Regions from separate parts of the Roseateles sp. P4_D2 genome, predicted to be linked through region 2. Evidence: predicted binding sites of a transcription regulator. Region 2 holds the regulator's gene; the other holds the start of a gene.
What was found. Region 2 encodes NrdR, which represses ribonucleotide reductase genes. Its sites were predicted from a motif close to CACNANATNTNGTG; they were not measured.
Positions count from the first base shown of each region.

Region 1 (4,323 bases), on a different contig from region 2:
TCCTCTGCATGACTACTGCCACGCTCCCGCGCCTGCTGGTCGTCGACGACGAGCCCGATCTGCGCACGCTCTACGAGCTGACGTTGCTGCGTGAAGGCTATGAGATCGACAGTGCGGGCACGGTGGCAGAGGCGCTGGCGCATCTGCAGGCCCAGACCTACAGCGCCGTCATCACCGACATGAAGCTGCCCGACGGCTCGGGCCTGGCATTGCTGCGCTGGCTGGAGCAGGCCGGCCGACCCGAGAAGGCCATCGTCATCACGGCGTTCGGCTCGGCCGAGAACGCGGTGGAGGCCTTGAAGGCCGGCGCCTACGACTACCTGACCAAGCCGGTGGACCTGCGCCAGTTCCGCCTCGTCGTCGGTTCGGCACTGGGCCGCGTGGCGCCCGATCCCAGCCCGGCGGCGCAAGAAAAAAGCGTGGCAATGCCGGCGTCGGCGCTGCGCTTGGTGGGTGAATCACCGGCCATCCGCGCGGTTCGCTCGCTGATCGACAAGGTGGCGCGCAGCATGGCGCCGGTGCTGGTGCAGGGTGAATCCGGGACCGGCAAGGAGCTGGTGGCGCGGGCCATCCACGACCACGGCGTGCGCGCCGGGCAGGGCTTCATCGCCGTCAACTGCGGCGCCATTCCCGAGAACTTGCTGGAGGCCGAGTTCTTCGGCTACCGCAAGGGCGCGTTCACCGGTGCCAACGAGGACCGCGAGGGCTTCTTCCAGGCGGCGGATGGCGGCACGCTCTTCCTCGATGAGATCGGCGACCTGCCCCTGGCGATGCAAAGCAAGCTGCTGCGCGTCATCCAGGAGCGTTCGGTGCGGCCGGTCGGCGCCACCGCCGAGACGCCGATCAATGTGCGCATCCTCAGCGCGACGCACAAGGATCTGTCCGCCGAGGTGGCGGCGGGGCGCTTCCGCCAGGACTTGTTCTACCGCCTCAACGTCATCCAGATCCGCGTGCCGCCGCTGCGCGAGCGCCTGGAGGACCTGGGCCTGATCAGCACCCGGGTGCTGACCCGCATCGCCCAGGACGCTGGCGTGTCACCAGCGCCGCGACTGACGGTGGGTGCGCTGCAGACGCTGTCGCGCTATGCCTTTCCCGGCAATGTGCGCGAGCTCGAGAACCTGCTGCACCGCGCGCTGGCGCTGGCGGGCGGTGAGTGGATCGACGCCGACGATCTTGGCCTGCCCGACACGCTGCTGGACGAGGACCGCAGCGAGTCGCAGTTCGCCGCGCTGGACACCCCCCTTGGGGCGGCACCAGTGGCCGAGGGCGTGTCCCTGCCCGAGGAATTGCCGTCGGACCTGGCGCGCTATCTCGACGAGGTCGAGCGCGCCATTCTGCTGCGAGCGCTGGAGCTGCACCGCTTCAACCGCACGGCCGCGGCAGCCAGCCTCGGGCTGTCGCTGCGCCAGATCCGCTACCGCATGGCGCGGCTTGCGATCTCGGCTGGTGACAGCTGAAAGAAAAACCTTCTCGGGATTTGCCCTGCTTGAATCTGCGGCGAGGCTATAGAGCGCTTGCTCGGACGCAGCGCTGGCGCGGCCTTGCGGCCCGCTTCGGCCCGCCAGCCCAGTGTTGATGCGGGTTGCCGGTTGCAAGCCCCGATCTGATCGGCCAAAGGCGCGCGCAGGGCATTTGTCCAGAGAAATCGCGGCCAGGGTTTGACACTAGCGGTAGTGCTTGAGGACGGCGGGGGCCATAGATATAGTGTTCCTTCGTGATATCCTGCTGAGCCAGTCGACCCCATGACCATCCCCTCGGATTCGCTGTTTGCAGTGGCTTGGCCACGGCAGCAAAGCGCCCGGGGACCAAGCCGAAACGCCGGCCTGGCAATGGAGCGGCAGGGACGAAATACCCCACTGAAGCACCGCACGATGCGCTGGCCCGACCTTCGGGTTGATGCCGCGCATTTGCCCGTCATTTCTCGATAAAGGATCCCCTCATGCTGCATGAAGCCGCCACGGGCCAGGCCACCTCCGCCTCGCTGTCGTCGCAGTCCCCGGTCGCGTTTGGATCCGACGCCACCGCCCCCAGCGCCCCTGCGTTGTCCGGCTATCAGGCCTACCAGATCATTCGCCGCAATGGCGCCGTGGTCTCGTTCGAGCCGAGCAAGATCGCCGTTGCGCTGATGAAGGCTTTCCTGGCCGTGCATGGCACCAGCGGCGCGGCCTCGGCCAGCGTGCGTGAGACGGTGGAGCAGCTGACCCAGAACGTCGTGCGCGCCCTGCTGCGCTCGCGCCCGAGTGGCGGTACCTTCCATATTGAAGATGTGCAGGACCAGGTCGAGCTGGGCCTGATGCGCAGCAGCAACCATGAAGTCGCCCGCGCCTACGTGCTGTATCGCGAGCGCCGCACGCAGGAGCGCGCCGCGCAGGGCGAGGCCACGCGCGCCGCCGAGCCGGTGGTGATGGTGGTGGACCGCGGCGAGCGCCGCCCGCTGGACCTGGGTGCGCTGAAGTCGCTGATCGCGTCGGCCTGCGAGAACCTCGGCGCCGACGTCAAGCCTGATCCGGTGCTGGCCGAGACCCAGCGCAATCTGTACGACGGCGTCGCCATCGACGAGGTCTACAAGGCCGCCATCCTGGCCGCGCGCACGCTGATCGAGAAGGACCCCGGCTACAGCCGCGCCACCGCGCGCCTGCTGCTGCACACGATCCGCCGCGAGATCCTCGGTGGCGAGGTGCTGCAGGGTGAGATGACCCAGCGCTACGCCGAGTACTTCCCCGGCTATATCAAGAAGGGCGTGAAGGCCGAACTGCTGGACGAGAAGCTGCAGCAGTACGACCTGGTCAAGCTGGGTGCGGCGCTCAAGCCCGAGCGCGACCTGCAGTTCGACTACCTCGGCCTGCAGACCCTGTACGACCGCTACTTCCTGCACATCGAAGAGCAGCGCATCGAGCTGCCCCAGGCCTTCTTCATGCGCGTGGCCATGGGTCTGGCCCTGGGCGAGATCGACCGCGAAGCCCGCGCCATCGAGTTCTATGAAGTGCTGTCGAGCTTCGACTTCATGTCCAGCACGCCGACGCTGTTCAACGCCGGCACGCGCCGCTCGCAGCTGTCGAGCTGCTACCTGACCACCGTCAGCGACGACCTCGACGGCATCTACGAGGCGCTGAAGGAGAACGCGCTGCTGAGCAAGTTCGCCGGCGGCCTGGGCAATGACTGGACCCCGGTGCGCGCGCTGGGCTCGCACATCAAGGGCACCAACGGCAAGAGCCAGGGCGTCGTGCCCTTCCTGAAGGTGGTCAACGACACGGCGGTCGCCGTGAACCAGGGCGGCAAGCGCAAGGGCGCCGTCTGCGCCTATCTGGAAACCTGGCACCTCGACATCGAGGAGTTCCTGGACCTGCGCAAGAACACCGGCGACGACCGCCGCCGCACGCACGACATGAACACGGCGAACTGGATTCCCGACCTGTTCATGCGCCGTGTGCTCGAAGGCGGTGACTGGACGCTGTTCAGCCCCAGCACCTGCCCGGACCTGCACGACCTGTTCGGCAAGCCTTTCGAAGTGGCCTACACGGCCTACGAGGCCAAGGCCGACCGCGGCGAGATCAAGCTCTTCAAGCGCATGCCGGCCAAGGACCTGTGGCGCAAGATGCTGTCGATGCTGTTCGAGACGGGCCACCCCTGGATCACGTTCAAGGACGCCTGCAATGTGCGCAGCCCGCAGCAGCACGTCGGCGTGGTGCACTCCAGCAACCTGTGCACCGAGATCACGCTGAACACCAACGACAGCGAGATCGCCGTCTGCAACCTCGGCTCCGTCAACCTGGCCCAGCACATCAAGGATGGCCAGATCGACCAGGCCAAGCTGAAGAAGACGACGCGCACCGCGATGCGCATGCTCGACAACGTCATCGACATCAACTACTACGCCGTCAAGAAGGCGCGCGACTCCAACCTGCGCCACCGCCCGGTCGGCCTGGGAATCATGGGCTTCCAGGACGCGCTGTACCAACTGCGCACTCCCTACGCCTCGCAGGCTGCCGTCGACTTCGCCGATCGCTCGATGGAGGCCGTCTGCTATCACGCCTACTGGGCCTCGACCGAACTGGCCGAGGAACGCGGCCGCTACTCCACCTACAAGGGCTCGCTGTGGGATCGCGGCATCCTGCCGATCGACTCGCTGGACCTGCTGGCCGAGGCCCGCGGCGGCTACGTCGACGTCGACCGCTCGACCACGATGGACTGGGACGCCCTGCGCGGCCGCATCGCCAGCTTCGGCATGCGCAACAGCAACTGCGTGGCGATCGCGCCGACGGCGACCATCTCCAACATCATCGGCGTGGACGCCTCCATCGAGCCGTGCTTTGGCAACCTGTC
Region 1 is NZ_JBFUIM010000008.1:150,546-154,868, forward strand. Features, by position in the region: gene AC1DW0_RS16090 (sensor histidine kinase) at 1-12, shown strand, start outside; gene AC1DW0_RS16095 (sigma-54-dependent transcriptional regulator) at 9-1,457, shown strand; gene AC1DW0_RS16100 (ribonucleoside-diphosphate reductase subunit alpha) at 1,940-4,323, shown strand, end outside.
Region 1: AC1DW0_RS16100 (ribonucleoside-diphosphate reductase subunit alpha) is a predicted target of NrdR. The motif match lies at 1,694-1,707, and genes of this name have one in related genera.

Region 2 (4,323 bases):
TGATCCTGACGACGTTCGGATCGGTGATGGGCTGCCAGTTGTGAGCGCCGTTGGCTAGCAGGCCCAGCGCAATGGAGAGCGTCTCGTCTTCCAACTTGACGCCGAATTGCTCGTTGCCTGAGACGATGTTGCTCACGTTCAGAATGCCGTTGGCCTTCTTCGCATAGCGGTAAAAGAGATCGCTGCCGCCAGCGGTGGTCTGGGTCAATGCGGTGTAAGGGCTGGAGGCGGCTTCCTTGGCCGGCGTTGCGCCCGCGTTGCGCTCGGGCTCCCAGACCCCCTTTGAAGGCAGGCCGCGGTAACCCGCCCGGCGCATGTCCTGCTGCAGCAGGTCGGCGGCGATCCGCAGGTCCTGTTGCATCTGCACTTCCAGCATCAGGCGCCGATGTTCGTTGATCTGCCGCGTGGCCACGACGGCCGCGCCGGCGGTGACGATCAGGCCGACCGTGATGCCCACCATCAATTCAACCAGACCCAACCCGCGTTGGGCTCGGTACGACTTGGTGCGTGCGGTATTCAGCATGACGCGTACCCACTCATCCTTTGAAACGGCTTGGCCTCGTTTCTTTCGGCCGGCGCAGACGGCGCGCAAACCCTGACACGCCCGATGCCATTCACCTCAATGCGCAGCGTGTAGCCTTTTCCCAGGCCCACCACGTCGACTTGGAAATTCCCAGTCTCCATCGTCATCTGATCGCGCGCGAATCGGATGTAGTTGTTGCCAGCGGCCCAGACACCCTCAGCATCGAACTGCACATGGGTTTTGGGCAACTGGAACAGGCGCAATGACCTGCCGCCTCCGGTGGGGCAAAGATTGTTCGCCGGATAGTGGCATCTGCAATTGTTGCCCCCCGCCGATGTCACGACCATCGCGCAGCTCATCGTCGCGTGCGGGTCGAATCGAACGAAAAGCAGAGAATTGGCCGCATTCGTTTCCGCCTTGGCGTAAGTCAATATGCCGGAAACCTCTTCGGCAGCGGCCGTCACCCGGCGCCTTTCCAGCAAATCGGCCATCGAAGGAATGGCCATCGCCAATATGACGCCGAGAACCGCCACGGCGACCATGATCTCGATCAGCGTCAGGCCGGATATCCGGGCCTTCAAGATGCGGACAGGGCTTCTCATGACTATCGAGGCCAGCATTCAGAGCCGGTGTCGCGATTCGTGCCGCTGTTGCTGGGGTCGCCTGTCGCCGAGTACTGGGGTGTAGCACCCACCAGGGTCACCGTCAGGGTCTTGCAGGTCAGATCCGTCGCCTGTTTGCCGCCGGCGATAGGGGTTGCCGTGGCGATGTAGCCGACGTCAAACCCCGGGGTTGCGCCGACGCCTGAGAGGCTGACGCTGTAAAGGGGCGTGATGCTGGCAATGTTCAAGTTCAGCGCGCTGAGGGTCGACGCGTAGGTGGCTGAATTGCTGCGGAAACGCTCCTGCGCCTGCATGACGGCGGTCAGCGCGGAGATGGCGTCTGCGCGGCGGGCTCGCTGCATGTGCGAGGTGTAGGCGGGGTAGGCAACCGCGGCGAGGATGCCGGCAATGGCCAGCGCGACCATCAGCTCGATCAGGGTGAAGCCACGGCGTCGCGGACGGGAACAGGTGCGCATGGGCGGATTTTCGGCAGTACGTCACAACGATCGGTAACGTCTTGGCCGCTCATCCGCCGAGTTGCGCCGCTGGTCGGCATCCACCATGAATGAAGGGGCGAATGAAACGGCCCTCAGGCGCACTTGGGCATGCCGCTGACTTTGTTCGTGCCCACGTAGCAGCTGCGCACGCGGCCGGTGAGCGCCACGACCTGGCGGATGGATTGGCCGCCGCTCAGGCTGAGATCAATGCTGCCGGCCTGGGTGACCAGGCCTTGGAGGTACTGGAATTGCAGCGTCTCGGCGTTGCTGCTGAGGCGCACGGGCTGGGTCGTCGGCAGCCACTCGGCCTTGATGACCTGGCTGCTCGGCTTCTTGCAGGCGGCCTTGCCGCCAGCACAATCGCAGTCGTCCTTGGCGCCGATGTACATCACGTAGCAGGCGTTGGCGCCCTTGCCGCTGATGCGGAAGAAGACCGAGTCGCCCAGGCGGGCCGCTTCGCTGCGCGCCAGGCGCAGGTCGCTGGCCAGGGTGTCCGCGCTGACGCGCAGTTGCTGCTGCTGGCGCATCGTACCCATGGCTGGGACCGCCTGGCCGAGCAGGGCGGCGCAGATGCCGACGCTGGCGCAGAGCTCCACGAGCGTGAAACCACGGTTGCTGCGACGGGTGTTGGCGGTGCGGTTCATGGTGCTTCCCTGGGTTCGTTGTTGATGGAACGAACTCTAGGAAGCGGGGCTCACCGCGTCTTTCCCCCCAAAGGCGGAACGAAGAGGGATGGCGGGTGCCCCATCCCCCTGGTCTCCCCCTCATCTCCCCCCGCCGGGGGATAGGGTCAACCCGGTATCAGATCTCGCGGATCAGCTGCCGGAACTCGTCGACGTCCTCGAAGCTGCGGTACACCGACGCAAATCGAACGTAGGCGACCTTGTCGATGCGCTTGAGCTCGCGCATGACCAGCTCGCCCAGTCGCGTGGACGCGAGCTCGCGGGCGCCGCTGGCGAGCAGCTTCTCCTCGATGCGGTTGATGGCCGCATCGATCTGCTCGACGCTGACCGGCCGCTTGCGCAGGGCCAGCTGCATGGAGGCACGCAGCTTGGACGCGTCGAAATCGGCGCGCCGCCCGTCCTTCTTGACGACCGAGGGCATGGCAATGTCAGCCCGCTCATAGGTCGTGAAGCGCTTGTCGCAGGACAGGCAGCGGCGCCGGCGCCGGACGACGTCACCCTCATCCGACTCCCGGGTCTCGGCGACCTGGGTTTCGGTGTGAGAGCAGAACGGGCAGCGCATTGAGGCTCGACTTAGCCGCGGTAGACCGGGAAGGCGGCCGTCAGCGCCGCAACCTTCTCGCGCACGGCGGCCAGGTTGGCCTCGTCATGCGGCTTGTCCAGCACATCGGCGATCAGGTGGGCCGTCTGGCGAACTTGCTCCTCCTTGAAGCCGCGCGTCGTCATGGCCGGCGTGCCCAGGCGAATGCCGCTGGTGACCATGGGCTTTTGCGGGTCGTTGGGGATGCCGTTCTTGTTGCAGGTCATGTGGGCGGCGCCCAGGATGGCCTCGGCTTCCTTGCCCGTCAGGTTCTTGGGACGCAGGTCCACCAGCATGACGTGGCTCTCCGTGCCGCCGGAGACGATGCGCAGGCCGCGCTCGATCAGCGTGTCGGCCAGCACCTTGGCGTTCTTGACGACCTGCTCCTGGTAGACCTTGAACTCGGGCGTCAGGGCTTCCTTGAAGGCCACGGCTTTGCCGGCGATGACGTGCATCAGCGGGCCGCCCTGGATGCCGGGGAAGATGGCCGAGTTGATCTTCTTGGCGATCGCCTCGTCGTTCGTCAGGATGATGCCGCCGCGCGGGCCGCGCAGGCTCTTGTGCGTGGTGGACGTGACGACGTCGGCGTGGGGCAGAGGGTTGGGATAGACGCCCGCGGCGATCAGGCCGGCGTAGTGCGCCATGTCGACCATGAAGTAGGCGCCGATCTCCTTGGCGATCTTGCCGAAGCGCTCGAAGTCGATGCGCAGCGAGTAGGCCGAGGCGCCAGCGATGATCAGCTTGGGCTTCTTCTCGCGGGCCAGGGCTTCCATGGCGTCGTAGTCGATCGCTTCATTGGCGTCCAGGCCGTAGCTGATGACGTTGAACCACTTGCCGCTCATGTTCAGCGCCATGCCGTGGGTCAGGTGGCCGCCTTCGGCCAGGCTCATGCCCATGATGGTGTCGCCCGGCTGCAGCAGCGCGAAGAAGGCGCCTTGGTTGGCCTGCGAGCCGGAGTTGGGCTGCACGTTGGCGAATTCGGCGCCGAAGAGCTGCTTCAGGCGATCGATGGCGAGTTGCTCGACGACGTCGACGTACTCGCAGCCACCGTAGTAGCGCTTGCCGGGGTAGCCCTCGGCATACTTGTTGGTCAGCTGGCTGCCCTGGGCCTGCATGACGGCCGGCGAGGTGTAGTTCTCGCTGGCGATCAGCTCGATGTGGTCTTCCTGGCGGCGGTTCTCGTTCTGGACGGCGGTCCAGAGTTCGGGGTCGACCAAGGCGAGGGTGGAGGTGTTGCGGTCAAACATGCTGGTGTTTCCGAAGGTCAGGCGGTGAATCCCCGGCGGTCACGGCAGGCGTGATGTCCCAAGGCTGCCCAGGCGAACGGCTGATAGCGGTTGTCATGTCGACAGAGGACAGCCGCCTCACGCTCCCCGGTGGTGGCCCACCTCAGGTCAGCTAGTGACCCTGATCGCCAGTCGCGTGAATGCTCAGTGTA
Region 2 is NZ_JBFUIM010000005.1:34,479-38,801, reverse strand. Features, by position in the region: gene AC1DW0_RS10265 (PilW family protein) at 1-523, opposite strand, end outside; gene AC1DW0_RS10260 (pilus assembly FimT family protein) at 517-1,125, opposite strand; gene AC1DW0_RS10255 (type IV pilin protein) at 1,128-1,601, opposite strand; gene AC1DW0_RS10250 (GspH/FimT family pseudopilin) at 1,715-2,266, opposite strand; gene nrdR (transcriptional regulator NrdR) at 2,424-2,867, opposite strand; gene glyA (serine hydroxymethyltransferase) at 2,879-4,132, opposite strand; ZMP/ZTP riboswitch at 4,192-4,317, opposite strand.